DNA from 4 places in the Enterobacter sp. E14S genome. Region 4 is predicted to be linked to each of the others. Evidence: predicted binding sites of a transcription regulator. Region 4 holds the regulator's gene; each other region holds the start of a gene.
What was found. The regulator PurR, encoded in region 4, represses purine synthesis genes. The targets are predictions, from matches to a motif close to CANGCAAACGTTTGCNTG.
Positions count from the first base shown of each region.

Region 1: the regulator PurR is predicted to act here: its motif matches at 2,927-2,944, upstream of cvpA (colicin V production protein).
Region 2: the regulator PurR is predicted to act here: its motif matches at 4,763-4,780, upstream of purM (phosphoribosylformylglycinamidine cyclo-ligase).
Region 3: the regulator PurR is predicted to act here: its motif matches at 2,629-2,646, upstream of purE (5-(carboxyamino)imidazole ribonucleotide mutase).

Region 1 is NZ_JBVODQ010000002.1:247,772-255,186, reverse strand. Features, by position in the region: gene ACZ6J2_RS06405 (UbiX family flavin prenyltransferase) at 173-742, opposite strand; gene purF (amidophosphoribosyltransferase) at 832-2,349, opposite strand; gene cvpA (colicin V production protein) at 2,383-2,871, opposite strand; gene dedD (cell division protein DedD) at 3,101-3,787, opposite strand; gene folC (bifunctional tetrahydrofolate synthase/dihydrofolate synthase) at 3,777-5,045, opposite strand; gene accD (acetyl-CoA carboxylase, carboxyltransferase subunit beta) at 5,116-6,021, opposite strand; gene ACZ6J2_RS06375 (DedA family protein) at 6,176-6,835, opposite strand; gene truA (tRNA pseudouridine(38-40) synthase TruA) at 6,864-7,415, opposite strand, start outside.
Region 2 is NZ_JBVODQ010000002.1:110,599-118,013, forward strand. Features, by position in the region: gene ppx (exopolyphosphatase) at 1-755, opposite strand, end outside; gene ppk1 (polyphosphate kinase 1) at 759-2,819, opposite strand; gene purN (phosphoribosylglycinamide formyltransferase) at 3,027-3,668, opposite strand; gene purM (phosphoribosylformylglycinamidine cyclo-ligase) at 3,665-4,702, opposite strand; gene ACZ6J2_RS05760 (6-phospho-beta-glucosidase) at 4,969-6,399, shown strand; gene upp (uracil phosphoribosyltransferase) at 6,627-7,253, shown strand; gene uraA (uracil permease) at 7,337-7,415, shown strand, end outside.
Region 3 is NZ_JBVODQ010000005.1:222,306-229,720, forward strand. Features, by position in the region: gene mnmH (tRNA 2-selenouridine(34) synthase MnmH) at 1-900, opposite strand, end outside; gene purK (5-(carboxyamino)imidazole ribonucleotide synthase) at 985-2,052, opposite strand; gene purE (5-(carboxyamino)imidazole ribonucleotide mutase) at 2,049-2,558, opposite strand; gene ACZ6J2_RS13535 (hypothetical protein) at 2,720-2,905, opposite strand; gene ACZ6J2_RS13540 (YdgH/BhsA/McbA-like domain containing protein) at 2,974-3,183, opposite strand; gene lpxH (UDP-2,3-diacylglucosamine diphosphatase) at 3,321-4,043, opposite strand; gene ppiB (peptidylprolyl isomerase B) at 4,047-4,541, opposite strand; gene cysS (cysteine--tRNA ligase) at 4,716-6,101, shown strand; gene ACZ6J2_RS13560 (metal-dependent hydrolase) at 6,194-6,715, opposite strand; gene malI (Mal regulon transcriptional regulator MalI) at 6,790-7,415, opposite strand, start outside.
Region 4 is NZ_JBVODQ010000001.1:167,531-174,945, reverse strand. Features, by position in the region: gene ACZ6J2_RS00885 (MFS transporter) at 1-558, opposite strand, end outside; gene cydH (cytochrome bd-I oxidase subunit CydH) at 722-811, opposite strand; gene purR (HTH-type transcriptional repressor PurR) at 1,109-2,134, shown strand; gene punR (DNA-binding transcriptional activator PunR) at 2,152-3,063, opposite strand; gene punC (purine nucleoside transporter PunC) at 3,178-4,377, shown strand; gene cfa (cyclopropane fatty acyl phospholipid synthase) at 4,676-5,824, shown strand; gene ACZ6J2_RS00855 (riboflavin synthase subunit alpha) at 5,855-6,499, opposite strand; gene mdtK (MdtK family multidrug efflux MATE transporter) at 6,725-7,415, shown strand, end outside.

The DNA.
Region 1 (7,415 bases), on a different contig from region 4:
TTAATAAAACGTTGCGATATTGCCTTAATGGTGAAAGATAGCAGGTCTGCCGAACGAACCGGAAAGAGAAAAAGGGAAAAAACGAATTAAATGTCGAGGATATGATCGCCGTTGCATAATTGCCCTGAAACAGGGCAACGTCTCTTTTCATGCACTCTGTTTGTGCACAGAATCAGGCCCCTTGCCAGCGGGTGAAGAGATCTTCTGGCAGGTCGATGTCAAACTGATCCAGCACGCGGTTAACGGTCTGATTAATCACGTCATCCAGCGAGGTCGGGCGATGATAAAACGCCGGTACCGGCGGCATGATGACGGCGCCAAGCTCGGCGGCCTGGGTCATCAAACGCAGGTGGCCGAGGTGCAGCGGCGTTTCCCGCACGCAGAGCACCAGAGGACGACGCTCCTTCAGCACCACATCCGCCGCGCGCGTCACCAGGGTGTCGGTATAGCTGTTCACAATGCCGGAGAGCGTTTTAATCGAACAGGGCAGGATAACCATGCCGGCCGTTTTAAACGAGCCTGAGGAGATGCTGGCGGCGATATCACGGGCATCGTGAACCACGTCCGCAAGTGCCTGAACATCGCGCAGGGAGAGATCGGTTTCCAGAGAGAGGGTCTGTCGCGCCGCCTGGCTCATCACCAGATGGGTCTCGACTTCCGCCACGTTACGCAGAACCTGTAACAGACGTACGCCGTAAATCGCGCCGCTGGCGCCGCTGAGCCCAACAATGAGTCGTTTCATGATTTTCGCCCTTACTGATTTCAGGGCAGACTGTGCAGGATTTTGCGGGGAGTTGCAAGTGAGGGCGTTCGCCCTCACCTGCCGGAGCATCAACCTTCGTTGTGCATCTCTAAGCTTTCAAGATCGTTCTGCATCTGAACGGCTTTCGCATCGTCGTTGCGCAGCGAATCAAGATAGTCGAGATACTGCTGGTCAACGTCTTTGGTCACGTAAATACCGTTGAACACGGAGCATTCAAACTGCTGAATTTCCGGGTTCTCGGCACGCACCGCGTCGATGAGATCGTTCAGATCCTGGAAAATCAGGCCGTCGGCACCGATGATCTGGCGAATTTCATCCACTTCACGGCCGTGAGCGATCAGCTCGTTGGCGGTTGGCATATCGATGCCGTAAACGTTCGGGAAGCGAATCTCCGGCGCGGCAGAGGCCAGGTAAACTTTCTTCGCACCCGCTTCGCGCGCCATCTCGATAATCTGCTCAGAGGTGGTGCCGCGAACGATGGAGTCATCCACCAGCAGAACGTTCTTGTCGCGGAATTCCGCGCGGTTGGCGTTCAGCTTGCGGCGCACGGACTTACGGCGCAGATGCTGGCCCGGCATGATAAAGGTGCGGCCAACGTAGCGGTTCTTCACGAAGCCCTGACGGTATGGCTTGTCCAGAATGCGGGCGATCTCCAGCGCGATATCGCAGGAGGTTTCCGGGATAGGAATAACCACGTCGATGTCGAGATCGTCCCACTCGCGGGCAATCTTCTCGCCCAGCTTCGTGCCCATGTTGACGCGCGCGCTGTAGACGGAAATCTTGTCGATGAAGGAATCTGGGCGGGCAAAGTAAACGTATTCAAACAGGCACGGGTTGCTGACCGGGTTATCGGCACACTGGCGGGTAAACAGCTGGCCCTTCTCGGTGATATAGACCGCTTCGCCCGGCGCAACGTCACGCAGGAACTCAAAGCCCAGGGTATCCAGCGCCACGCTCTCAGAGGCAACCATATATTCGGTACGGCCATCGCCAAGGTCGCGCTTGCCGAGCACCAGGGGACGAATGCCGTTTGGATCGCGGAAGGCAACCATACCGTGACCAATGATCATCGCCACGCAGGCGTACGCGCCGCGGATCTGGCGGTTGGTCGCGGCAATGGCAGCAAAGATGTTGTCTGCTTCCAGCGGGTAGTGACGGAAGTTATCCAGCTCGCTGGCGAACACATTGAGCAGAATTTCAGAATCAGAGGTGGTGTTAATGTGGCGACGTTTCTCTTCGAACAGCTTTTTACGCAGCTCATGCGCGTTGGTCAGGTTGCCGTTATGAGCAAGGGTGATGCCATACGGTGAGTTGACGTAGAAAGGCTGTGCCTCAGAGGCGCTGGAACTGCCAGCAGTAGGATAACGAACGTGACCGATCCCCATATTACCTTGCAGACGCTGCATATGGCGGGCTTCAAACACATCGTTTACCAGGCCATTTGCCTTGCGTAAACGGAAGCAGTTGTTTGCATCAATGGTGATGATACCCGCAGCATCCTGCCCACGGTGCTGAAGCACCGTTAACGCGTCATAAATCGACTGGTTTACCGGCATGAAACCGGCGATACCGACAATACCGCACATTCGTCTTTTCCTCGTTAAGCCACATCTCAGGGTTTATGCCCTGGGCAAAAAACTCGACGAGCTTTGCAGATAGTCAAAGAACCATCTGATGATGAAGCTGAACTCTGGAATGAGCTGCGATTTCTGCCAGTCTTCGCTTTTGGAGAACCCGGTGAAGGTATCCAGGAAGAACAGGATCGCGGCCACAATCAGCACGCCTCGTAACGCCCCGAAACAGATCCCGAGCACCCTGTCCGTTCCTGACAGACCGGTTTTCTCGACCAGCTGACCTATCACGTAATTCACGATAGCGCCGACAATCAGCGTTGCGATAAACAGCACCGCGATGGCAATTCCGTTTCGGACCAGTTCATCTTCAAAGCCCGTGAACCAGACAGACAGGTAAGTGTAGTAATGACTGGCAACAAAGAAAGCACAACCCCAGGTTACCAGCGATAACGCTTCACGAACAAAGCCACGGATCAGGCTAACCAGACAGGAAAAACCAATCACCGCAATGATGGCGTAATCAATCCAGACCATATGTGTCCCACGATTTAACGCCCTGTCATCCAGTTCGGGGCGAATTCTAACAGAAAAAGAAAACGTTTGCGTAGGGATTTCCTTCCCGCGCGTAAATAAAAAAGGCGCTGAAAAAATGTTCAACGCCACGGTCCATTTGACGTCTCTGTGGACGTCTGCTCCCCCCTCACCCCGGCCCTCTCCCTCAAGGGAGAGGGAGCAAGCTACTCCGGGGAGTGGTAAGATCTTATCAGTTCGCGCTGTAGCCCATTACCACACCGCTCAGGCCGGAGATCTGCTTCAGCTCACCGAGCGAACCTTTAAGCTTATCTTTGGACGCTTCTGGCCCCACGAGGATACGGGTAATTTTACCCTGCACCGGCGTAGAAGGTGAAGTGTAAACACGATATCCCGCGCTGCGCAGTTTGCTCACCACCTCGTTAACTTTGTCGGCGTTTTTCAGCGCGCCGAGCTGCACAACGTAAGCTTTACCGGTCGGTGCCGCGTCTTGTTTTGCCGGCGGTGGGGTTTCTGACGCGGCAGCCAGCTGCTCTGCGGCTTTATCCCGCTGCGGTTTCGGCTGCGGCTTCTCAACCGGCTTCGGTTTTTCAACAGGTTTAGGCTGCTCTACCGGCACCGGATCGATATCGCTGCTGCTCGCTGCCGCCAGGCGTGACGGATCGATCGACGGTGCGGCGGCATCGCCTGCACGCACCTCTTCCGCCGCCCCTTCCGGAGGCTGAGCAGGCAGCGCCTGCGTCGCCGCGGGCAGCATATCCGGCTCATCGCGGTCACCCGGTTTCGGCACCAGCGGAATAGCGGCAAACTCGTCCTGATAATGCTTTTTCTGCCCGTCGAGCAACCCCGGGAGAATAATCACCCCGAGCGCGACCAGCACAATGGTTCCTGTTAAACGGTTCTGAAACTTACTCGCCACCGGTTCTCCCCGCGTCCATCGCTTCCATGACATGTGCCACCGTGTGGAATGAACCACACACCAGCACGGTATCTTCTGGTTTAGCATCCGCCATCGCGGCATGCCAGGCCTGAGCCACGCTACTATAGATTGCGCCTTTGCCGAGATGTTCCATCAATTGCTCAGCCGTCGCGCCGCGCGGCCCCTCCAGAGGAGCACAATACCAGCTATCGACCACACTCTCCATGCAGGCCAGCGTCCCGCCGATATCTTTATCATGAAGCATACCGATAACCGCCAGCACGCGCCCGGTTTTTGATAACGATTTGAGACGTCCCGCGAGATACGCCGCCGCATGCGGGTTATGCGCCACGTCCAGAATCAGGCGCGGTGATTCGCTGACAATCTGGAAACGCCCGGGCAGAATTGCGCTCTGAATGCCGTCGCGGATTGCCTGCTCGCTGACCGCTAATCCGCTGGCGCGCAGTGCCGCCAGCGCGGTGGCCGCGTTCGGCTGCGGCACCTGCGGCAGCGGCAGGTTGTCCAGCGCGCCCCGGGCATCGCTGAAGCGCCAGCCGTTATCCTTAACTTCATAATTCCAGTCAACGCCGCGGCGCAGCAGACGCGCGCCCTTCTCGTTTGCCACATCAGCAATGGTGTGCGGCATGTCCGGCTCGCCGACCACGGCGGGTTTATTCGCCCGGAAAATACCGGCCTTCTCGCGGCCAATGCTTTCACGATCCGGTCCAAGCCAGTCGACATGGTCCAGCGCGATGCTGGTGACCACCGCCACATCCGCATCCACCATATTGGTCGCATCAAGACGTCCGCCGAGGCCGACCTCAAGGATCACGACATCCAGCTGCGCCTGTTTGAACAGCCACAGCGCCGACAGGGTGCCGTATTCAAAATAGGTTAATGAGATCTCACCGCGCGCGGCTTCAATTTCCGCGAACGACGCCGTATGCGCCGATTCCGGCAGCTCGCTGTTCTGCACGCGAACGCGCTCGGTGTAGCGGACCAGGTGTGGAGAGCTGTACACGCCAACTTTGTAACCCGCGGCCATCAGGACAGATTCCAGCGTGCGGCAGGTGGTGCCTTTACCGTTGGTGCCCGCGACGGTAAATACGAATGGTGCCGGTTTGAGCACATCAAGACGCGCGGCGACCTGGCTTACGCGCTCAAGCCCCATATCGATGGTTTTACTGTGCAGGTTTTCCAGATAAGAAAGCCACGCGGCCAGGGGCGACGTGGCTTGGGGAATGCTTTTATTTTCCATAATGCCCGGTTGTCATTAACAGATTAGAAAGCAAAAGGGCAGCGCCAACCGGCCCTGCCCTTTTCAGTTATCAGGCCTCGGGTTCCTGATCCGGTACCACCACGCCTTCGCGCGGCTCATCCGGGTTCGGCGCTGGCAGATTCATCAGCTTCGCCAGAATGCTCGCCAGCTTCAGGCGCATTTCCGGACGGCGGACGATCATATCGATAGCGCCTTTCTCAATGAGGAACTCACTGCGCTGGAAGCCCGGCGGCAGTTTTTCACGAACGGTTTGCTCGATAACGCGAGGACCCGCAAAGCCGATCAGCGCTTTAGGCTCAGCGATGTTCAGATCGCCCAGCATCGCGAAGCTCGCGGAGACGCCGCCCATGGTTGGGTCGGTCAGCACGGAGATGTACGGAAGACCGCGCTCCTGCATTTTCGCCAGCGCTGCAGAGGTTTTCGCCATCTGCATCAGCGACATCAGCGCTTCCTGCATACGCGCGCCGCCGGAGGCAGAGAAGCAGATCAGCGGACAGTTGTCTTCCAGCGCCTGCTCAACGGCACGCACGAAGCGCGCACCGACCACGGAGCCCATTGAGCCGCCCATAAAGGAGAACTCAAAGGCAGCGGCGACAACCGGCATCTCATGCAGGGTGCCTTTCATGACGATCAGCGCGTCTTTCTCGCCGGTCTCTTTCTGTGCAGAGGCCAGACGATCTTTGTATTTTTTGGAATCGCGGAACTTCAGCACGTCTTTTGGCTCGAGTTCGCTACCCAGCTCTACCAGAGAGCCTTCGTCCAGCAGGCTATGCAGGCGGTTGCGCGCCGACATACGCATATGGTGGTCACACTTCGGACACACCTCAAGGTTGCGCTCCAGCTCTGCGCGATACAGAACCTGACCGCAGCTGTCACACTTCGTCCATACCCCTTCAGGAATGCTCGCTTTGCGCGTTGGGGTAATGTTGCTTTTAATTCGTTCAATCCAGCTCATTGATAACCTTTCTGCCTGAACCTGGTCGTATGCCAGTTTTGCTATAAGAGGCGAATAATGCCATTTTTGCCTCCAACAGACCATGAATGTTGCACATTAAAACATAACAGCCCGAAACTTTGGATAAAAAAGTGGTCGAACCGCCAGCGTGCATTTACTTCGCTTGTTTTGCCGCCGCACGTTTGTGACGAATGATTTCGATAACGCCAGGCAGTACGGAAAGCACAATAATCGCTACAATCAGTAACTTAAGGTTTTTCTGCACCACCGGGAGATCGCCAAACAGATAGCCTGCGTAGGTAAACAGCAGTACCCACAGCAGCGCGCCAACCACGTTGTATGCCGCAAAATGACGATAGGACATATGCCCCATTCCCGCCACAAACGGTGCAAATGTGCGCACAATAGGCACAAACCGCGCAAGGATAATGGTTTTCCCGCCATGGCGTTCATAAAACGCATGGGTTTTGTCTAAATAGCTGCGACGGAAAATTTTCGAATCAGGATTGCTGAACAGCCGCTCACCGAACACCCGTCCAATCGTATAGTTGACCGCATCACCGATAATGGCGGCAATCACCATCAGCACAACCATAAGATGCACGTTCAGATCGTTAGTGGGCAACGCCGAGAGCGCCCCGGCAACGAACAGCAGTGAATCCCCTGGAAGGAATGGGGTAACGACCAGTCCGGTTTCACAAAACAGAATGAGGAACAGAATGGCGTAAACCCAGACGCCATACTGCGCGACCAGCTCCGCCAGGTGAACATCAATATGCAGAATGAAATCAATCAGAAAACGTATTACGTCCATATTGTCTAAGCCCTAATTGCACCTTTGTTTAGTCCGCTAAAAACAGCGGGCCCATTGGCGGTTTCGGCAGGTCAAATCGATCCGGATAGTCTACTGAGACCAGATACAATCCTTCCGCTTTCGCCGTGGCTGCCGCAAGCGTTCTGTCCTTCGCTGCCAGCAGGTCTGCAATCCAGCTCTCCGGCTGGTGTCCGGCACCCACTTCCATCAGGCTGCCCACAATATTCCGAACCATATGATGTACAAAGGCATTGGCTTTGATATCCACCACCACATACGCGCCAAAACGGCTGACGTTTATGTGCATGACGTTGCGCCACGGCGTGCGGGACTGACACTGCACCGCACGAAACGACGTAAAGTCATTTTCACCAATCAGACACTGCGCCGCGCGATGCATACGTTCCGCATCAAGCGGTTCATAAAAATGCGTCACGCCCTGGCTTAACACTGCCGGACGCAGGCGCTGGTTGTAGATGACATAACGGTAGCGACGCGCCGTGGCGCTGAAGCGCGCGTGAAAATCATCCGGCACAGCTTTTACCCAGCGCACCGCAATGTCACCAGGCAAATTCGCATT
Region 2 (7,415 bases), on a different contig from region 4:
TGCTTCAGCACTTCTTCGGTCAGCAACGTCAGGCGTTCTGGCGTGATAAACCCGTCTTTTTCACCCATCGCCAGCAGCACTTCATGCGCCGCCTTGATGGTGCCCGACGCGCCCAGCGCCACGTTCCAGCCCTGAATACGGTACTGCCAGGCCAGATTTTCCAGCTTCTGGACAGCCGCCATACGCGCGCGCTGGAAGTTCTCGCGGGTGATGGTGCCGCCCGGGAAATACATCTGCGCGAAGCTGACGCAGCCCATACGGCGGCTTTCCACCAGACGCGGCTCAAAGTCTTCGCCGATCACCAGCTCCGTTGAGCCACCGCCGATATCGATAACCAGCTTGCGTCCTTTTTCCGGCTGGGTGTGCTCAACGCCCATGAAAATCAGACGCGCTTCCTCGTTGCCGGAGATGATCTCAATCGGGTAGGGGATCACTTTTTCGGCCCGCTTGAGAAACTCCGGGGCGTTCAGGGCCTGGCGCAGGGTGTGAGTGCCCACGATGCACACGCTGGAGGGCGAGAAGCCCTGCAGGCGTTCAGCAAACAGCGACAGGCAGTTTAACCCGCGCTCCATCGCCTCTTCGCTGAGCATGCTGCGTTCATCAAGACCATCCGCCAGGTGTACGCGCTGCTTCAGACGACCGATGATCTGCAGCGCGCCATCCACCTCACGGGCGATGACCATGTGGAAACTGTTAGAGCCAAGGTCGACCGCGGCGAATTCCTGCGGGCGTGGGGTCTTATCATTTATCGGCATAGGTTAATCGGGTTGCTCGAGTGATTTGATATAGTCGTAAATCGCCAGTTGCGACCGCACTTTGCGGCGGTTGCCGCGCGGTACATAGCGGTTACTGAGTTCTTTGTCGATATAGCGTGCTTTCACGGTATCGCTGAACAGAATCTCGATGATGTCGAGGATCTGCTGCTTCAGACGCGGATCCAGCAGCGGTGCCGCGACTTCAATACGGTAGTCAATATTGCGCGTCATCCAGTCTGCCGAAGAGAGATAGACCTGTTTATCACCCGCATTATCAAAAATATAGATCCGATCGTGTTCAAGGTAACGGTCAACAATGCTGATCACACGAATATTGTCGCTGATGCCTTCCAGTTCCGGGATCAGCGAGCACATGCCGCGGATCAGCAGGTTAACCGGCACGCCGGAGCTGGACGCTGCATACAGCCTGTCCACCAGCCCTTTGTCGACCAGGTTGTTAAGCTTCAGCGTGATGCCGGACGACAGCCCTTTCTGGGCATTGGCGATCTCTTTATCGATCATATCGTACAGCAGGCGGCGCGAGTTCTGCGGCGAGACCAGCAGATAGTCAAAGCTCACCGGACGGTACGGGTTTTCGATAAAGTTAAAGACCCGGCGCACTTCGTTAGTGATGCGGGCGTCGGCGGTTAAGAGCGAGTAGTCGGTATAAATTCGCGCCGTTTTCTCGTTAAAGTTCCCGGTACCGATGTGGGCATAACGCACCACATCGTCGCCCTCTTTACGGGAAATCAGGAACAGCTTGGCGTGAATTTTCAGCCCCGGCGCGGAGAAGATGACGTGCACACCGGCTTCCGTCAGACGGCGCGCCCAGTGAATGTTGGCCTCTTCGTCGAAGCGCGCCTGCAGCTCAACCACCACGGTGACTTTTTTGGCGTTGTGCGCCGCGTGGATCATCGCGTCGATGATGCGGGAATCTTTTGCCACGCGGTAAATGTTGATTTTGATCGCCAGCACGCTCGGATCGAACGAGGCCTGACGCAGCAGTTCGAGCACGTGCTCAAACGTGTGATACGGATAGTAAAGCAGCACGTCGCGTTCGCGAATGGCGTCGAATCCGTTGCGGAATTTATCGAACCACAGATGGCGCAGGCGCGGCAGCGGCTTGTTCACCAGATTGGCTTTGCCGACGTTCGGGAAGCCAATAAAGTCTTTAAAGTTGTGGTAACGACCGCCCGGCACGATGGAGTCATAGCGCGAAATGGTCAGTTTCTCGCGCAGCATCTCCACCATGGCGTCCGGCATATCGCGCTGATAGACAAAACGGACCGGCTCGGCCGTCAGGCGCTGTTTCAGGCTGGAGGACATCAGCTCCATCAGGCTGGCTTCCATCTCGTGCACCAGGTCATATTCGGCGTCACGGGTCATCTTCATCGAGTAGGCGTTTAACGCATCGTAATCGAAGAAGCCTTTGAAGATGTCGTCCAGGCAGTAGCGCAGGATGTTGTCCAGCAGGATCATCGGCTTGCGTCTGCGCGGGGTTTCCGGCGGCAGGTTCACAAAGCGCGGCACCTTGTCGGACGGGATCTCCAGCAGCGCGTAACGGATAGACTCACCGCGAATAATTTCCACCGCCAGGTAGGTGTAATCATCCTTCAGGAACTGAACCAGATCGGTTTCGCGGTTGATCAGAATCGGGGTAATGTGCTGGCGCAGGTAGTGTTTGAAGTAGTGGCGCAGCCAGTTTTGTTGGTTAACGGAAAGCTGGCGTTCGTTAATCAGGAAGATTTGATTGCGCGCCATCTCCAGCAGCAGCTCGTTATACAGGCCGTCAAATTCCTGATCGGCTTTCAGCACGCGGGACTGGATTTTGCCCAGCAGATGCCGCGAGTGCGAGTTTAAGCCCTGTTCTTCGCTGATGATGATGCGTCTTTTCAGCTCGGCAAAGCGAACCTTGTAGAACTCATCCAGGTTGTTGGAATAAATGCCCAAAAAACGCATGCGCTCGATAAGCGGGTTACTTTTGTCTGCCGCTTCCTGGAGTACACGTTCGTTAAATGCTAACCAGCTTAGCTCTTTCTCAATATATAACTTTTCCTGACCCATTACAGCTCACACTCCAGTTCAATCACAGGACGTGGTAAATCCGTCTCGTCCTTATTATGGCGAGCATTTCCACGATATGTCCAACAGTGCCAGAAAAGTATGACAGTTATTTTTTTTGTTGGGGATTTTAGAAGGTTGGAGAAGGGAATATCGGGTAATGCAATGAACAGGTCGGGTAAGCGCAGCAGCGCCACCCGACGTAACAAACTACTCTTCCGCCGCATAACCCTGCGGGGGTAACTTCACGCCGTCCAGCCAGGCTGCGCCGTCGCGCATCTCGAGACGCCCGTCGACAAACCAGCTGACCACCAGCGGGTAAATGGCGTGTTCCTGGGTCTGCACGCGTTCGGTCACGTCTTCTTCGCTATCGCCGTCAAAGACCGGAACTTTGGCCTGCAGGATCACCGGACCGCCGTCCAGCTCGTCGGTAACGAAATGCACGGAGGTGCCGTGCTCATCATCGCCGTTTTCCAGAACCTGGCGATGGGTGTGCAGGCCGGGATATTTTGGCAGCAGGGAAGGGTGGATATTCAGCAGACGACCGGCGAAGTGTTCGACGAAGGCCGGGCTCAGAATACGCATATAGCCCGCCAGCACGACCACGTCCGGCGCGTAGGCATCAATCTCATGCACCAGCTCGCGGTCAAAGGCTTCACGCCCGGCGAACTGGCTGGCTTCCAGCGCGTGCGCGGGAATGTTTGCTTCCCGCGCACGCTCAAGGCCGTACGCGTCGGCCTTGTTGCTGAAAACTGCCCGAATGGTGCCATTGATTTTCTTCTGTTTGCAGGCGTCTATGATTGCCTGCAAATTGCTTCCGTTGCCGGAAATGAGCACCACGATGTTTTTCATTCAATGACCACACGCTGTTCGGAATCGGAGGCTTTAATCGTACCGATTTTCCACGCGTTTTCACCTTTTTCAGTCAGCAGCTTAACCGCTTTATCCGCTTCGCTTGCCGGCAGGGCGATAACCATGCCCACGCCGCAGTTAAAGGTGCGGTACATTTCGTGAGAGCTCACGTTGCCCGCGGTCTGCAGCCAGTTAAACACGGCTGGCCACTGCCATGAGGATTCGTCGATCACCGCCTGGGTGTTATCCGGCAGGACGCGCGGGATGTTTTCCCAGAAGCCGCCGCCGGTCAGGTGAGCGATAGCGTGAACGTCGACGTTCTCGATAAGCTCAAGCACGTTTTTCACGTAGATGCGGGTCGGCGCCAGCAGATGGTCGGCCAGCGGTTTACCGTCCAGCTCGGTGGTCAGCGGGTCACAGCCGCTCACTTCGAGGATTTTACGCACCAGGGAGTAGCCGTTGGAGTGCGGGCCGCTGGAGGCGAGCGCGATCAGCACATCGCCATCGGCCACTTTGCTGCCGTCGATAATTTCTGATTTTTCTACTACGCCGACGCAGAAGCCCGCGACGTCATAATCTTCGCCGTGATACATGCCCGGCATTTCTGCGGTTTCACCACCGACCAGCGCACAGCCGGACTGCAGACAGCCTTCGGCGATACCGCTAATCACGCTGGCTGCGGTATCCACGTCCAGTTTGCCGGTCGCGTAGTAATCGAGGAAGAACAGCGGCTCTGCGCCCTGTACCACCAGGTCATTCACGCACATCGCGACCAAATCGATACCGATCGTGTCGTGACGTTTTAAATCCATCGCCAGGCGCAGTTTGGTGCCTACACCGTCAGTACCCGAGACCAGAACAGGTTCACGATATTTTTGCGGCAGCGCGCACAGTGCGCCGAATCCACCCAGACCACCCATCACTTCCGGGCGGCGGGTTTTTTTCACCACACCTTTGATTCGGTCAACCAGCGCATTACCTGCGTCAATATCAACACCGGCATCTTTGTAGCTGAGAGAAGTTTTGTTGGTCACGGCTTAAATCCCCACGCGATTGCATAGCTAGTAAGAAAAATCGGCGCAATTCTAACAGTCCAGGCAAACGTTTGCGAGCCTATTCTGGACGTGGGGATCTTTTTTTCTGTGTGCCTCGTGAATGCAGCCAAACTTGACTCTGTTCACGAAAATGAAACCGGTTTCTGAGAACTGCTTGCAACAGCTTTGCCCTTTGCACATCATCGAACTGAAACCGGTTTCTGTAATTGTTTTTGCAGAAAATAACGCAGAATGAGGGAAAGCGAATGTCGGGATTTAAAGCAGATTTTCTGTGGGGCGGGGCCGTTGCGGCGCACCAGCTGGAAGGCGGCTGGAAAGAGGGCGGCAAGGGCGTGAGCGTTGCCGATGTCATGACCGCGGGGGCGCACGGCGTGCCGCGTGAAATCACCAACGGCGTGCTGGAGGGGAAAAATTATCCTAACCATGAAGCCATTGATTTCTACCACCGCTATAAAGAAGACATCAAACTCTTTGCCGAGATGGGGTTCAAATGCTTCCGCACCTCTATTGCCTGGACGCGGATCTTCCCGAAAGGCGACGAGCTTGAGCCTAACGAGGCTGGCCTGAAATTCTATGACGATCTGTTCGACGAATGCCTGAAGTACGGCATCGAGCCGGTTATCACCCTGTCTCACTTCGAGATGCCTTTCCATCTGGTTACGGAATACGGCGGCTGGCGCAACCGTAAGCTGATCGACTTCTTCGTTCGTTTTGCAAAAGTGGTGTTCCAGCGCTACCAGCATAAGGTGAAGTACTGGATGACCTTTAACGAGATCAACAACCAGGCCAACTTCCACGAAGACTTTGCGCCGTTCACCAACTCCGGGCTGAAGTACGCGCCGGGTGAAGACCGTGAACCGGTGATGTTCCAGGCGGCGCACTATGAGCTCGTGGCCAGCGCCCTGGCGGTGAAGGCGGGGCGCGAGATTAACCCGTCGCTGCAGATTGGCTGCATGATTGCCATGTGTCCTATCTACCCGCTGACCTGCGCGCCGGACGATATGATGATGGCGATGAACGCCATGCACCGCCGCTACTGGTTCACCGACGTACACGTGCGCGGCAGGTACCCACAGCACCTGCTCAACTACTTCGAACGTCGCGGCTTCGCGCTGGATATTACCGAAGAAGATAAAGCCGCGCTGAAGCAGGGCTGCGTCGATTACATCGGCTTCAGCTACTACATGTCCTTCGCCACCAAGGCGACGGCGGATAACCCGCAGCTGGATTACGACGAAAGCAAGAGCCTGGTCTCTAACCCGTACGTGCAGAAATCCGACTGGGGCTGGCAGATTGACCCGGTCGGGCTGCGCTACTCCCTGAACTGGTTCTGGGATCACTACCAGCTGCCGCTGTTTATCGTTGAGAACGGCTTTGGCGCGATCGACGTGCAGGAGAGCGACGGCACGGTGAACGACCAGTACCGTATTGATTATCTGGCCGCCCACATCCGCGAGATGAAAAAAGCGGTGGTGGAAGATGGCGTGGATCTGATGGGCTATACCCCGTGGGGCTGTATCGACCTGGTGTCTGCCGGCACGGGCGAAATGAAAAAACGCTACGGCTTTATCTTTGTGGATAAAGACAATGAAGGGAACGGCACGCTGAACCGCAGTAAAAAGAAATCGTTCGACTGGTATAAGCAGGTGATTGCGAGCAACGGCGAGAACCTGTAGTTGTCGGGTGGCGCTAACGCTTACCCGACCTACACTACACGTAGGCCCGGGTAAGCGCAGCGCCACCGGGCAGAACCCCGCACCCAAGCCGGAGTCTCGCCTCCGGTTTTTTTGTCTCTAAATCACTTTGCTTGATATACGTCAAGCAACATGGGTATGGCCTAATCCGAAAAAAGCGGTATAATCCCGCGATTTTTTTGCGGACGCCACCTCAGAGGAGAAAGAGAATGAAGATTGTGGAAGTGAAACACCCACTCGTTAAACACAAGTTGGGCCTGATGCGTGAGCATGACATCAGCACGAAGCGTTTTCGCGAACTGGCATCTGAAGTCGGCAGCCTGCTGACCTACGAAGCGACCTCTGATCTGGAAACAGAAAAAGTCACCATCGAAGGCTGGAACGGCCCGGTGCAGGTTGAGCAGATCAAAGGTAAGAAAATTACCGTGGTGCCAATTCTGCGTGCCGGTCTCGGCATGATGGAAGGCGTGCTGGAGCACGTGCCAAGCGCGCGTATCAGCGTGGTGGGTATCTACCGTAACGAAGAAACCCTTGAGCCGGTTCCTTACTTCCAGAAGCTGGTCTCTAACATCGACGAGCGTATGGCGCTGGTGGTTGACCCAATGCTCGCGACCGGTGGCTCAATGATCGCCACCATCGACCTGCTGAAAAACGCGGGCTGTAACAGCATTAAGGTGCTGGTATTGGTTGCTGCTCCGGAAGGGATCGCTGCGCTGGAAAAAGCGCACCCGGACGTTGAGCTGTATACCGCCTCTATCGACCAGGGGCTGAACGAGCACGGGTACATCATCCCGGGGCTCGGCGATGCCGGCGATAAGATCTTTGGTACGAAATAATCGAATAACGATAAATAAGCCGACTTTGATAGTCGGCTTTTTTTTGAATAAAACACCAACAATACTACACAGAGGAAAACACTATGACGCGCCGTGCTATCGGGGTGAGTGAAAGACCGCCGCTTTTACAGACTATCCCGCTTAGTTTGCAGCACCTGTTCG
Region 3 (7,415 bases), on a different contig from region 4:
GGAATCTAACAGCGCGGTGAATTCTGCATACCGCTGCAGCCCCAGACGGCGGCGGATGGCGAACAGGCCGTGGTGCAGATACTCGCTGTACTCCTTCCAGCCCGCGTCTTCACCGTAGGCAGCAGAAAAATCCGCCCACATGTGGTCGAAATACTCTTCGCGCAGGCGCTCAAGGCGGACGTCAAAGGGGTCTTCGACGACAACGATAGGGGCTTCAGCCATGCGGTCGCGCAGGCACTCCGGCAGGTGGTTGGAGCCAATCATCCGGCCCTCGTCTTCCAGCACCCAGCGCGCGGCGTCTTTTTTCAGTAGCTCAGCCGCAAGGTGGTTTTCAAAGCTGGCCTGGGAAAGCTGCGGCGTGAGCGTGCGACCAAACGACGAACCGCGATGGTGCGCCAGCCCTTCCAGATCGATACCCTGCGCATGCTGCTTCACCAGCAGGGTTTTACCGTTTCCGGTGCAGCCGCCAATCAGCACCATCGGCTTTTGTGACTGCTCGATGGTAACCTGAATCGCCGTCTGACGCAGGGCCTTATAGCCGCCGCGGATCAGCGGGTAGTCGACGCCCGCCTCTTTCAGCCAGGCCTGAGAGATATGCGAACGCTGGCCGCCGCGCGCGCAGCAGAGATAGCCCTCAGGATGGGCAAGGCTGGCTTCCCGCCAGGCGTTGATGCGTGCCTCACGCGTCTCGCCGTTCACCAGCTGATGGCCGAGCGCCAGTGCGGCCTCGGGGCCCTGGCGTTTATAGCAGGTACCGACGGAGGCGCGCTCGTCGTCGTTCATTAAGGGCAGGTTGATCGCCGCAGGCATCGCGCCCTGGGCAAATTCGATCGGCGCGCGAACGTCGATTAAAGGGGTATCAGACGCGAGGATCGCGCGATAGTCCGTTCCATCGTTCATGGTTATTCCAGAAGAAAACTCAGCAGCAATGGGCGGGGATTGTACGCCGGGGAAGGGGAAGATCAACTCCCCGGCGCAGATGTCTTACTTGAGCTTTGACTGTGCCCAGACAATACCGCTCGCATATTCCGGCGGCAGGAGCGGGATCATCGCTTCCAGGGTAGCGCTCAGGCGGCCCGTGTCGCTGTCGTTCAGGTTCAGGTGACCGACCTTACGACCCGCGCGGACCTCTTTGTCATACCAGTGCAGATGCACGAGCGGCAGCTTCAGCCAGTCGTAGTTCAGATCGGTGCCGATCAGGTTGATCATCACCGACGGGCTGTTCACCACCGGCTGCGGCAGCGGCAGGTCGGCGATCGCGCGCAGGTGCAGCTCGAACTGGCTGATGGACGCGCCGTTTTGCGTCCAGTGCCCACTGTTGTGCACGCGCGGCGCAAGTTCGTTGATCAGCAGACCGGACGGGGTGATAAAGCACTCCATCGCCATGACGCCCACATACCCGAGTTCGTGCATGATGGCAGAGAGCATATCTTCCGCCTGCGCCTGCTGGTCAGCATTGGCGTGCGGGAAGGCGACGCTGGTGCGCAGAATGCCGTCCTGATGCAGGTTATGCGTCAGCGGATAAAAGACGGTATGCCCGTCGTGCCCGCGCGCGCCAACCAGCGACACTTCACCGCTGAAGTTAATGCCCTGCTCAACGATGCACTCGCCGTAGCAGTCGTCCGGTAGTTCTGCCGTTTCATCTGCACGCAGGCGCCACTGGCCGCGGCCGTCGTAACCGCCCACGCGGCGCTTCACGATTGCCAGCTCGCCCAGCATCGCGAAAACGTCATTCCACTCGCTTTTATCGGACAGGAGCTGCCACGGCGCGGTCGGCAGACCGAGCTTGTCGAACAGCTGCTTCTGCGTCAGACGGTCGGCGATGATCGGGAACACGTCGCGGTTAACGAAGGCGTTATGACGCGCCAGCTCGCGGGTCAGAGCCGTTTCCGGCCAGCGTTCGATCTCGGCGGTGATCACGCTCTGGTGGAACGGTACGGCTTCCGGTTCGGCGTCCAGCCCGACGGGCCAGACGGCAATACCCAGCGGCTCACCGGCCTGACGCAGCATACGGCCCAGCTGGCCGTTACCGAGGACGCAAACCTGCTTCATGCCGCACCCCGCGGGTCCGGATTGTCCAGCACCTCGTCGGTCTGGGCTTTACGCCACTCCGCCAGACGCTGGTGTAATGCTTTATCGTGCGTCGCAAGAATTTGCGCCGCCAGCAGGGCGGCATTGGCAGCACCCGCTTTACCAATCGCCAGCGTGCCGACAGGAATACCGCGCGGCATCTGGACGATGGAGTAGAGGCTATCCACACCGCTTAACGCGGCGCTTTGGACCGGAACGCCCAGTACCGGCACCAGGGTTTTGGCGGCAATCATGCCTGGCAGATGTGCTGCGCCGCCCGCACCGGCAACGATCACCTCATAGCCGTTCTCTTCGGCGCTTTCGGCGAAGCTGAACAGTTTGTCCGGTGTACGGTGCGCGGAGACCACTTCAACGTGGTGCGGAACATTCAGGATTTCAAAGATTTCGGCGGCGAACTGCATGGTAGCCCAGTCGCTTTTGGACCCCATCACGATGGCGACACGCGCCGGATTATTGCGGGAAGACATGCGTCTTAAAACTCCTGTGGTGCGAAACACACTGCTTTCGAGGGCACAGAGAATAGCATGTTATACGGGCAAGGAAAACGGTTGCGCGGTTAAAAGACGAGCAGTTATGGCGAGAAAGCGATAACAAAAAAGACCGCACGATGGCGGTCTTTTATGTGATGTTACTGAAGATCCCCTGCGGACAGGTTCTCGTTGTCGAACGCGCGGCTGACATCGATATGATTCACCATGCTGGTGTCGGCATTCGAGCCCGATTTTGGCACGGAGAAGCGATTCTCCGCGGCCTGTGCGCCAGTGGACACCACGACTGCCAGCAGCAGGGTACTTACGATGCTGATGTTTTTCATTCTCTGTTCCTTCCTCATCGTATTGTCGCTGTCGCACGTCTTAGCTGGCGGCACGGCAATCAGGGTTTTTATTTAGTCAGTTCCGCGGTCATGTACACGCGGTTGTTGACCTTCGCGCTCGTGATTTTATAAGAGGCATTCTGCTCGGCGGCCTGCGCGGCAATTTTCGCTTCTGCGCGGTCAAGGGTAGAGGCGGTTGCGCTCACGCTTTGAGCGAAAGAACCGAAAGAAACCAGGGAGAGAGCGGCAACTGCAACGAAAGTTTTGATAGATTTCATGGTCGTATTCCTTAAGTATTTTATCTGGGATAGGGCGTGTCGCCCTGATGTGATAAATAATAGGCCGACCACGGGCTGATTAAAATCGAAACAATTTGCCGATATTGTTCAAAAAAATAGAATGATGGTGTGAGGGGTTAAAATGGAAACGCGATCAGCTCCACGCCCTCTGGCGTGACTTTGACCATGGAGCCTTCGGTGTGCCAGGCACCCAACACCACGCGATGGGCCGCTTCGCCGTTGGCGATAAGGGAATGGACGTCAGGACGATGGGTATGACCGTGGATCAACCACTGAACGCCATGCTTTTCCATCACGCTCACCACGGCCTGCGGGTTCACGTCCATGATGGTCATGGATTTGCTGCTGTTGGCGGCTTTACTGCCCGCGCGCATTCTGGCGGCGATGCGGTTGCGGATAAACAGCGGCAGCGCAAGGAACACCTTTTGGATCCAAGGGGTGTGGACTTTGGCGCGAAACGCCAGGTACCCGTTATCGTCGGTGCAGAGCGTGTCGCCGTGCATGATCAGGACCCTGCGGCCATAGAGGTCGAGCTCCTGTTCTTCCGGCAGCAGCGTCATGCCGCTTTCGCGGGCGTAGCGCTTACCGATCAGGAAATCACGGTTGCCATGAATGAAGTAGCAGGGGACGCCGGAATCCACGAGCGCGTGAATGGCGTCTGCCATTTCACGGTGCAGCGGGTTAGGGTCGTCGTCGCCAATCCAGGCTTCAAACAGGTCGCCCAGGATGTACAGCGCATCGGCGCTTTTCGCTTCACCGCGTAAAAAACGCAGAAAACCGGCGGTTATCGCCGGTTCTTCTGTTTGCAGATGCAGATCCGCAATAAAGAGTGTCGCCACGAATTACTCGCTGACGGTCACGCTTGTAATCACAACGTCTTCTTTAGGAACGTCCTGGTGCATACCGCTGCGGCCAGTAGCGACGGCTTTGATCTTGTCAACCACGTCCATCCCTTCAACCACTTCTGCGAATACGCAGTAGCCCCAACCCTGCAGGCTTTCGCCGGAGAAGTTCAGGAAGTCGTTGTCCGCCACGTTGATGAAGAACTGCGCGGTGGCAGAGTGTGGCGCCTGAGTACGGGCCATTGCCAGCGTACCGCGGGTGTTTTTCAGACCGTTGTTCGCTTCGTTTTTGATCGCTTCTTTGGTCTCTTTCTGGTTCATGCCAGGTTCGAAACCGCCGCCCTGGATCATAAAACCGTTGATCACGCGGTGGAAAATGGTGTTGTTGTAGAAACCTTCGCGGCAGTAGTCCAGGAAGTTTTTAACTGTTTCAGGCGCTTTGTCATCAAAGGTTTTGATTACGATATCGCCATGATTAGTGTGGAAAGTAACCATTTTTGCATCCTGTTCCGTTATTGTGGTACGTCGACCCGCGTTCGGGTCATCTATAGGGGCTTGTTATAGCATAACCACAGGATGCGATCACCTTGCATTGTGTGCTGCTTCAGGTTTGAATTACGGGTAGAATAGCCGGTTTTCAACCACACACGTGTTTACATGGAATCTTCGATGTTAAAAATCTTTAATACAATGACGCGCCAGAAAGAGGAATTTAAACCTATCCATGCCGGGGAAGTCGGCATGTACGTGTGTGGTATTACGGTTTACGATCTCTGTCACATTGGCCATGGCCGTACCTTTGTCGCCTTCGACGTGGTGTCACGCTACCTGCGTTTTCTGGGCTACACCCTGAAATACGTGCGTAATATCACCGACATCGACGACAAAATCATCAAGCGCGCTAATGAAAACGGCGAAAGCTTTGTTGCGCTGGTCGATCGCATGATCGTCGAAATGCACAAAGATTTCGACGCCCTGAATATTCAGCGCCCGGACAGCGAGCCGCGCGCGACCCACCATATTCACGAAATCATCGAGATCACCGAAAAGCTGATCGCACGCGGTCATGCCTACGTTGCGGACAACGGTGACGTGATGTTCTCGGTGCCGACGGACCCAACCTACGGTTCGCTTTCCCGTCAGGATCTGGACCAGCTTCAGGCCGGCGCGCGCGTTGACGTGGTTGACGTGAAGCGTAACCCGATGGACTTCGTGCTGTGGAAAATGTCCAAAGAGGGCGAGCCAAGCTGGCCATCACCGTGGGGCGAAGGCCGCCCGGGCTGGCACATTGAGTGTTCCGCGATGAACTGCAAACAGCTGGGCAAGCACTTCGACATTCATGGCGGCGGTTCGGACCTGATGTTCCCGCACCATGAAAATGAAATCGCGCAGTCCACCTGCGCCCACGGCGGCGAGTACGTTAACTACTGGATGCACTCCGGGATGGTAATGGTTGACCGCGAGAAGATGTCTAAATCGCTGGGTAACTTCTTCACCGTGCGCGACGTGCTGAAGTATTACGACGCGGAAACCGTGCGCTACTTCCTGATGTCCGGCCACTATCGCAGCCAGCTGAACTACAGCGAAGAGAACCTGAAACAGGCGCGCTCGGCGCTGGAGCGTCTGTACACCGCGCTGCGCGGGACCGACAGGTCTGTTCCTGCTGCGGGCGGCGAAGCTTTTGAAGCCCGCTTTGTTGAGGTGATGAACGACGACTTCAACACCCCGGAAGCGTACTCCGTGCTGTTCGACATGGCGCGCGAAGTGAACCGCCTGAAGTCAGAAGATATGGCCGCGGCGAATGCGCTGGCGTCCCATCTGCGTAAGCTCTCCTCCGTGCTCGGCCTGCTGGAGCAGGATCCGGACGCGTTCCTGCAGAGCGGTGCGCAGGCTGACGACGGTGAAGTGGCGGAAATTGAAGCGTTGATCAAAGCGCGTCTGGAAGCGCGTCAGGCAAAAGACTGGGCGGCGGCAGATGCGGCGCGTAACCGTCTGACCGAGATGGGCATCATTCTGGAAGATGGCCCGCAGGGCACCACCTGGCGCCGTAAGTAGGTCTGGTGCGCGCTGATGCCCTCACCCCAGCCCTCTCCCACAGGGAGAGGGTGCAAACACTAAAAACGGCAACTTGAGTTGCCGTTTTGCTTTTACCTCCGTCTCCACCACAGCAACCCCATCAGCACGACTCCTGGCAGCCACACCCACAGCAGCTCCGACACGATCACCTGATGCCCGTACGGCGTGGTGTAGCGCGACAGCGCAAACGGCGCGACCTTAATCACCTGCCACGGCGCGAAGAAGCGTTCATCTGACCACGGCCACAGCCAGCCGACGCCTTTCCCTCCCGTGGTAATCGAATCCAGCAGGCTGTGCGAAAGCAATGACACGGTCAAAAACAGCCAGCACCGCGTCAGGCTGACCCGGAACCACCGTCGTCCAGTCAGCACGCAGAGTATCGGCACCACAAAGGCGAACAGCAGGGAGTGGGTAAAGCCGCGATGGCCGAAAACATTGCCGTACGCGACGCCGAACTTGAACGCCAGCACGTCGGCATCCGGCAGCATGGCGAGGACAATCCCGGCAAACAGCAGGCGGGGAGGAATCACTTTGGTTCCGAGGCCTAAGCCCAGACAAAGCGGAACAGCAGCGTGTGTAATAACGGTAGGCATTGCGATTATCCATGGCAAATCATGGAAATATAGCAGCAATCCCGCGCCGGCAGACCCGCGTCAAATTCTTATTTTTACGCCGACTCGCGCGCGATAAGCTGCCCGGAAAGCGTAATGCGCTGGGTTTGCAGCGTCGGCTCCTTCAGCGTGCGAATAATCAGCCCGGCAGCCTGGCGCCCGGTCTCTTCGCTGGCGGACGAGACGTAGGTAAAGGACGGCGAGGTGAGGTTAACGTGGAGCATATCTTCGAAACCGACCAGCGCGACCTGCTGCGTCAGAAACACATCTTTACCCACCGTTCGTCCAACCTGATGAATACCGGAGATGGAGCCGATCATGGCATCCGGAGAGTGGCAGAGCAGGGCGGTGATGGTGTTGTTTTTTTCCAGCAGCTGGCGGGTGGCGAAACCCGCCGCCAGGGTGTCATCGCTGCAGGCCGGAGAGTATTCATCCCGCCAGACCAGCCCGTTCTGCGTCATCGCGCTGCGAAAACCGAGCAGGCGCTGCTCGCGGATAAGGCAGCCTTCACGTCCGCCAATGTAGGCAATATTGCGATGGCCGCGCTCGATAAGATAACGCACCGCCAGATTTGCCGCCTGACGGTTATCGCGCATCACCAGATTGCATTTTTCATCCAGCAGCGACTGAGAAACCACCACTAGCGGCAGCGGGCAGCGGCGAATCTGCTCCGGCAGGGTGG
Region 4 (7,415 bases):
TCCGGCGCTTCCCTTTGGCAGGGAGAAGAACAGCGCCACCATCGCAATCACGCCCAGCCCGGCCGTCGCCAGGAAGGACATACGCCAGCCGATCGCTTCTCCCAGCCAGGTTGCCGCAGGCACCCCGCCGATATTGGCAATCGTCAGCCCCATAAACATGGTTGCCACGGCGCTCGCCTGCTTGTGTTTTGGCACCACGCTGGCAGCCACGACCGACCCCAGCCCAAAGAACGCGCCGTGGTTAAGGCTGGTCAGAATACGCGACAGCATCAATGTGGTGTAGTCCGGCGAAATGGCCGAAAGCACGTTGCCCAGGGTGAAAATCGCCATCAGGAAAATCAGCGCATTGCGGCGCGCGCGGTGCGAAAGAAGAAGCGTCATTAGCGGCGCCCCTACCATCACGCCGATAGCGTAGGCGCTGATTAACATCCCTGCCGCAGGGATAGAGACATCTACGCCCCGGGCAATAACAGGCAGTAACCCCATCGGGGAGAATTCAGTGGTGCCAATCCCAAAAGCGCCAATCGCCAGGGCCAGCAGGGGAAAATTGATTTTCATGCGTCAACTCCGGATGCCGTGTCATGTGGTGACACAGAACAAAGAAGCGGAAAGCATGACATCAATCACAAAAAATGAGAAGTTAACAAAATGGCAAAAGATTTTTGCCAGAGAAGTAACAATCCGGGGAGTCGGGAGGGAGAAGGCTCTCCCTCCGCGTAAATCAGTGCAGCGCAGCCGTCAGACCGGCCGCAACAATCAGAGCCAGCACAACAACGGTGGTGAACAGCGAAAACTTAAGATCGGAACTCATCAATTTTTCTCCTTTTAATCCCCACACGAAAAGTGAGCTTGCTCATTTTTGCACAGATTACGTCAAAAATCTTCCTGGATTTATACTGATAACCACTTTACCTCTTCCCCTTTTCATCAAGATAGGACAAAATTCCACGCTAAATTTATTAGCGTACCGGCCATTGACCCCCTCCTGACGTCCCGTGTCGTTTTCCCGGCGTGCCGCAATTCAACATTGCGAGATAAGGGTGAGAGAAGGCAAACGTTTACCTTCAGGTTTTTCAGGAGCTTAGGATATGGTCTGGAGTGACATTTAATGGCAACAATTAAAGACGTAGCAAAACGCGCAAACGTTTCCACTACAACCGTATCACATGTAATTAACAAAACCCGCTTTGTGGCGGAAGAGACGCGCAACGCCGTCTGGGCAGCGATCAAAGAGCTGCACTATTCGCCAAGTGCGGTTGCGCGTAGCCTCAAGGTTAATCACACCAAGTCCATTGGATTGCTGGCGACCAGCAGTGAAGCGGCCTATTTTGCCGAGATCATTGAAGCGGTCGAAAAGAACTGCTTCCAGAAAGGCTATACCCTGATTCTGGGCAACGCGTGGAACAGCATTGAAAAACAGCGTGCCTACCTGTCGATGATGGCGCAAAAGCGCGTTGATGGCCTGCTGGTGATGTGTTCCGAGTATCCGGAATCCGTGCTGTCGATGCTGGAAGAGTATCGCCATATTCCGATGGTGGTGATGGACTGGGGCGAAGCGCGCGCAGACTTCACCGATTCCGTTATCGATAACGCCTTTGAAGGCGGCTATATGGCCGGTCGTTATCTGATCGAACGCGGCCACCGCGAGATTGGCGTGATCCCCGGTCCGCTGGAGCGCAACACCGGCGCGGGCCGTCTGGCCGGTTTTATGAAAGCGATGGAAGAAGCGCTGATCACCGTGCCGGAAAACTGGATTGTGCAGGGCGACTTTGAGCCGGAGTCGGGCTACCGCGCGATGCAGCAGATCGTCTCCCAGCCGCACCGTCCGACCGCCGTGTTCTGCGGAGGCGACATCATGGCCATGGGCGCGCTCTGCGCTGCCGACGAGCTGGGCCTGCGCGTACCGCAGGATATTTCCGTGATTGGCTATGACAACGTGCGTAACGCGCGCTTCTTCACCCCGGCGCTGACCACCATTCACCAGCCGAAAGATTCGCTGGGCGAAACGGCCTTCAACATGCTGATGGACAGGATCGTCAACAAGCGCGAAGAGTCGCAGTCCATTGAAGTTCACCCGCGTCTTATCGAACGCCGTTCCGTAGCGGACGGTCCGTTCCGCGACTACCGTCGTTAATCGCTTTACGGGGCCAGCTACGCTGGCTCCCGTAACCATTCCCGGTTTAGCGTTTCGCTGTCTCCCAGATAATCCAGCAGCCAGGCCATCGCAGGCGAGACGTCATTTTGCTGCCAGGTGAGGCAGCAGGCCGCATCCGGGAACGGATTCTCCAGCGTCAGCTCAACCCACTCTCCGGTATCGATGCGCGGACGCGCGAAATGAACGGGCACCATCGCGACGCACAGCCCGGCGCTGAGGCACGTCGCCGACGATTCCCAGTCAGGGGCCACCACCCGCCGCTGGTTGTCCAGAAGCCAGGTGATACGCTTGGGCAATGAACGGGACGTATCCTCCAGCACCAGCGACGGCCAGTTGCGCAGCGTGTCATCGCTCAGCGGCCCTTCCATCGCCGCCAGCGGATGGTCGCTTGCCACCACGCATTTCCAGCTCAGCATTCCCATATCGCGAAAGGCGTAACGTCCCCCGACCGGGATCGCCTGCGTAGCCCCAATCGCCATCTCTGCTCTGCCGTCCGCCAGCGCATCCCAGACGCCGTTAAACACCTCCTGCGAGACCCGTAGCTCAACGTCAGAGAAATGACGGTAGAAATCGACGATCATCTGCCGGGTGCGTTCCGGCTTAACGATATTATCCACCGCGATGGAAAGATGTCCCCGCCAACCGTTAGCGATCTGCTGACACTGTTCGCGGGTGATCTGCATTTTTTTGATAACAGAACGCCCTTCCTTCAAAAACCACGCGCCTGCGGGCGTTAATTCCACATCACGATGCCGCCGTTCAAACAGCGGAACCGCCAGCCACTCCTCAAGCTGACGCACCGTGTAGCTGATTGCCGAAGGGACGCGGTGCAGCTCCTGCGCCGCACCGCTGAAGCTGCCGTTACGCGCAACGGCATCGACCACTTCAAGAGAATAATCTGACCACATTTTCTGCCTGCAAAATTTTTGAATGCACCCGCCAAATATTAGCGTTTCACAAGCGGCTTTGCACTCCCTACACTCAGCGCCAATGTATACCTGCCTCCTCAGGAGAATAAAATAATGCAACCCAGGAACGGTTTTTTAGTCTGGCTCGGCGGCTTGAGCGTGCTGGGCTTTTTGGCCACCGATATGTACCTGCCGGCGTTTGCCGCCATGCAGGAAGATTTGCAAACCCCGGCTGCCGCCATCAGCGCCAGCCTGAGTTTATTCCTCGCCGGTTTTGCTTTCGCACAGCTTCTCTGGGGACCGCTCTCGGATCGCTTTGGTCGTAAACCGGTACTGCTGCTGGGCCTGGCCATTTTTGCCGTGGGCTGCCTGGGGATGTTATGGGTACGCGATGCCACCTGGCTGCTGGTGCTGCGGTTTATTCAGGCCGTGGGCGTCTGTGCCGCGGCCGTGACCTGGCAGGCGCTGGTCACCGACTATTACCCGGCTAACCGCACAAACCGTATTTTCGCCACCATTATGCCGCTTGTGGGTCTCTCGCCTGCCCTCGCCCCTCTGCTGGGCAGCTGGATCCTCGCGCATTTCGACTGGCAGGCCATCTTCGCCACGCTGTTTGCCATTACCCTGGTACTGATGCTGCCGGCGTTCGCCCTCAAACCCGCGCATAAAAAAGAAGCGCATGCTGACGCGAAGCCGATTACCTTCACGTCTCTGCTCAGCGCCAAAGCGTATCGCGGTAATGTCCTGATCTATGCTGCCTGCTCGGCAAGCTTCTTCGCGTGGCTCACCGGCTCGCCGTTCATTCTGCACGATATGGGCTACAGCCCGGCAGCCATCGGCCTGAGCTATGTTCCGCAGACCATCGCGTTCCTGGTAGGCGGGTACGGCTGTCGCGCGGCGCTGCAAAAGTGGGAAGGTCAGCAGATGCTGCCGTGGCTGCTGGTGCTATATGCGCTGAGCGTCATCGGGACCTGGGCCGTTGGCTTTATTCCGGGTGCCGGTCTGGCCGAAATTTTGATCCCATTCTGCGTGATGGCCGTCGCGAACGGGGCGATTTACCCTATCGTTGTAGCCCAGGCGCTGCGTCCCTTCCCGCAGGCAACAGGCCGCGCCGCCGCGCTGCAGAACACCCTGCAGCTGGGGCTGTGCTTCCTGGCAAGCCTGGTGGTCTCGGCGCTGATTGCCACGCCGCTCCTGACCACCACCAGCGTGATGCTGGTGACCGTTGCGCTGGCGGTGTTGGGCTATCGCATGCAGGCCTCCGCGCAGCGTGAGCATGAAAAGAGTGCTCAGGTTGAAACGTCACATGCCTGAATGCGCCAGAAATCATGTTAATTTTCAGTGATTAGGTTGCTAAGAATTTTCTATTGAATCACCAAATTTTGAGGCCTATACTAAATTTGGTTCGATTAAATACGATAAATATTAAGTGTTAACGGGAGCCGGAGTGCTCCCGTTTTACCATGGAAGGCATTTCGGCAAGGGTTATCTCCCTTCCTCTGTTCTACGTCGGATACTAGCCTCGCGGTATTTACCGTGAGATTTCTCACAAACCAAAAAAAGCGTCTACGCTGTTTTAAGGTTCTGATCACAGTAGGGTGATGGAGAAGCTATGAGTTCATCGTGTATAGAAGAAGTCAGCGTTCCGGACGATAACTGGTCCCGGATCGTCAGTGAACTGTTAGGTCGAGCAGGCATCACTATCAATGGATCATCGCCATCCGATCCTCAGGTTAAACATCCCGACTTTTTTAAACGCGTGCTGCGAGAGGGATCGTTAGGCCTGGGAGAAAGCTACATGGACGGCTGGTGGGAGTGCGAACGTCTGGATACCTTTTTCGCCAGCGTGCTGCGTGCCGGTCTTGAAAATCAACTCCCTCGCAATCTGAAAGACACCCTGCGCGTCGCCTCTGCCCGACTGTTCAATCTGCAAAGTAAAAAACGCGCGTGGATCGTAGGTAAAGAACACTACGATCTTGGCAACGACCTGTTCAGCCGTATGCTGGACCCTTTCATGCAGTACTCCTGCGCCTACTGGAAAGAGGCGTCGACGCTTGAAGAGGCCCAGCAGGCCAAGCTGCGTCTGATTAGCGAGAAGCTGCAGCTCCAGCCCGGAATGCGCGTGCTGGATATCGGCTGCGGCTGGGGCGGGCTGGCGTATTTTATGGCGAAGCACTATGGCGTCAGCGTCGTCGGCGTCACGATTTCAGCGGAACAGCAAAAAATGGCGCGGGAACGCTGCCAGGGCCTCGATGTCGATATCCGGCTGCAGGATTACCGTGACCTGAACGAACAGTTTGACCGGATCGTTTCCGTCGGCATGTTCGAGCACGTCGGGCCGAAAAACTACGCTACCTATTTTGAGGTGGTGGATCGGAATCTGAAACCGGACGGCATCTTCCTGCTGCACACCATCGGCTCTAAGCGGACCGACAATAACGTCGACCCGTGGATCAACAAATACATCTTTCCGAATGGCTGTTTACCGTCCGTCCGCCAGATTGCCAACGCCAGTGAACCCCATTTCGTGATGGAAGACTGGCATAACTTTGGCGCGGATTACGACACCACGTTGATGGCCTGGCATGCGCGTTTTCAGGAGACCTGGCCCGAGATTGCGGACAACTATTCTGAACGATTCAGGCGGATGTTTAGCTATTATCTGAATGCCTGCGCGGGGGCGTTTCGCGCACGGGATATTCAGCTCTGGCAGGTGGTATTCAGCCGTGGGATTGAACACGGACTACGTGTCGCACGCTAAAAAATAACCCCGGATAGCCGGGGTTATTTTTTATTCTTCTTCTGCGACGGTCTTTATTATTGCCGCTTCTTTTGCTGCCAGCACGCGCTCAACCGTATCCACCACCGCCTGGGTTTGCGGATCGATTTCGATATTCACGCGATGCCCCAGTTTTTTGGCGCCCAGCGTGGTGCGCTGCAGCGTTTCAGGAATTAAATGCACGCAAAAACGCGTTGGCGTCACTTCACCCACCGTCAGGCTAATCCCGTCAATGCCAATAAATCCTTTATAGAGGATGTATTTCATTAATGAAGGATCCTGCATTTTAAACCAGATTTGACGGTTATTTTCCGAGGTCACGATTTTTGCCACTTCAGCGGTGGTCATGATGTGGCCGGACATCAGGTGGCCGCCAATCTCATCGCTGAACTTCGCCGCCCGCTCAACGTTAACGGTATCTCCTACCGCCAGCTCGCCAAGGTTGGTGATGCGCAGCGTCTCTTTCATTAAATCAAAGCTAATCTGGTTGCCGTTAATTTCGGTAACGGTCAGGCAGCAGCCGTTATGAGCAATCGACGCGCCTGTTTCAATGCCCTCAAGCATATATTCCGGCAGCTCAACAACATGAGTACGGAAATTAGGTTTTTCATCAATGGACACCACTTTGGCGGTGCCCTGCACAATACCAGTAAACATGCTTACAACTCCTGTTTTTTCCGGACGGTGGTGACACCGTTTAATCCCACCACAATAACAGTTGGAAAAAGAGGTTGCCAGCGGAGCGCATTTTCTGGCGATTTTTTCACTAGATAAATAGCTAAAGCCCGCTACAATAGCTGGCACCCCCCTGCATTTTCTTCTTGCTGCCCGTTTCGGCGGCTTTTTTAGTCTCTCAAATAACAACAAAATAAAGGTGTTCACGTGCAGAAGTACATGAATGAAGCGCGCCAGCTATTGGCACTGGCTATACCAGTGATCGTCGCGCAAGTGGCCCAGACCGCAATGGGATTTGTGGATACGGTAATGGCAGGTGGCTATAGCGCCACCGATATGGCGGCCGTTGCTATCGGCACGTCAATCTGGCTTCCGGCCATCCTGTTCGGCCACGGTCTGCTGCTCGCGCTCACGCCGGTTATCGCTCAGCTCAATGGCTCGGGTCGTCGCGAGCGCATTGCCCATCAGGTTCGTCAGGGTTTCTGGCTGGCAGGGTTTGTTTCCGTGCTGATCATGGTCGTGCTCTGGAACGCGGGCCACATCATTCGCGCTATGCATAACATTGACCCGGCACTGGCTGATAAAGCCGTGGGCTATCTGCGCGCCCTGCTCTGGGGTGCGCCCGGCTACCTCTTTTTCCAGGTGGCGCGTAACCAGTGTGAAGGCCTGGCGAAAACCAAGCCCGGAATGGTGATGGGCTTTATCGGCCTGCTGGTCAACATTCCGGTGAACTATGTCTTTATTTACGGTCATTTCGGGATGCCGGAGCTGGGCGGCGTCGGCTGCGGCGTGGCGACGGCAGCCGTTTACTGGGTGATGTTTTTCGCGATGATCACCTATGTAAAACGCGCCCGTTCCATGCGCGATATTCGCAACGAGAACAGATTTAGCACGCCGG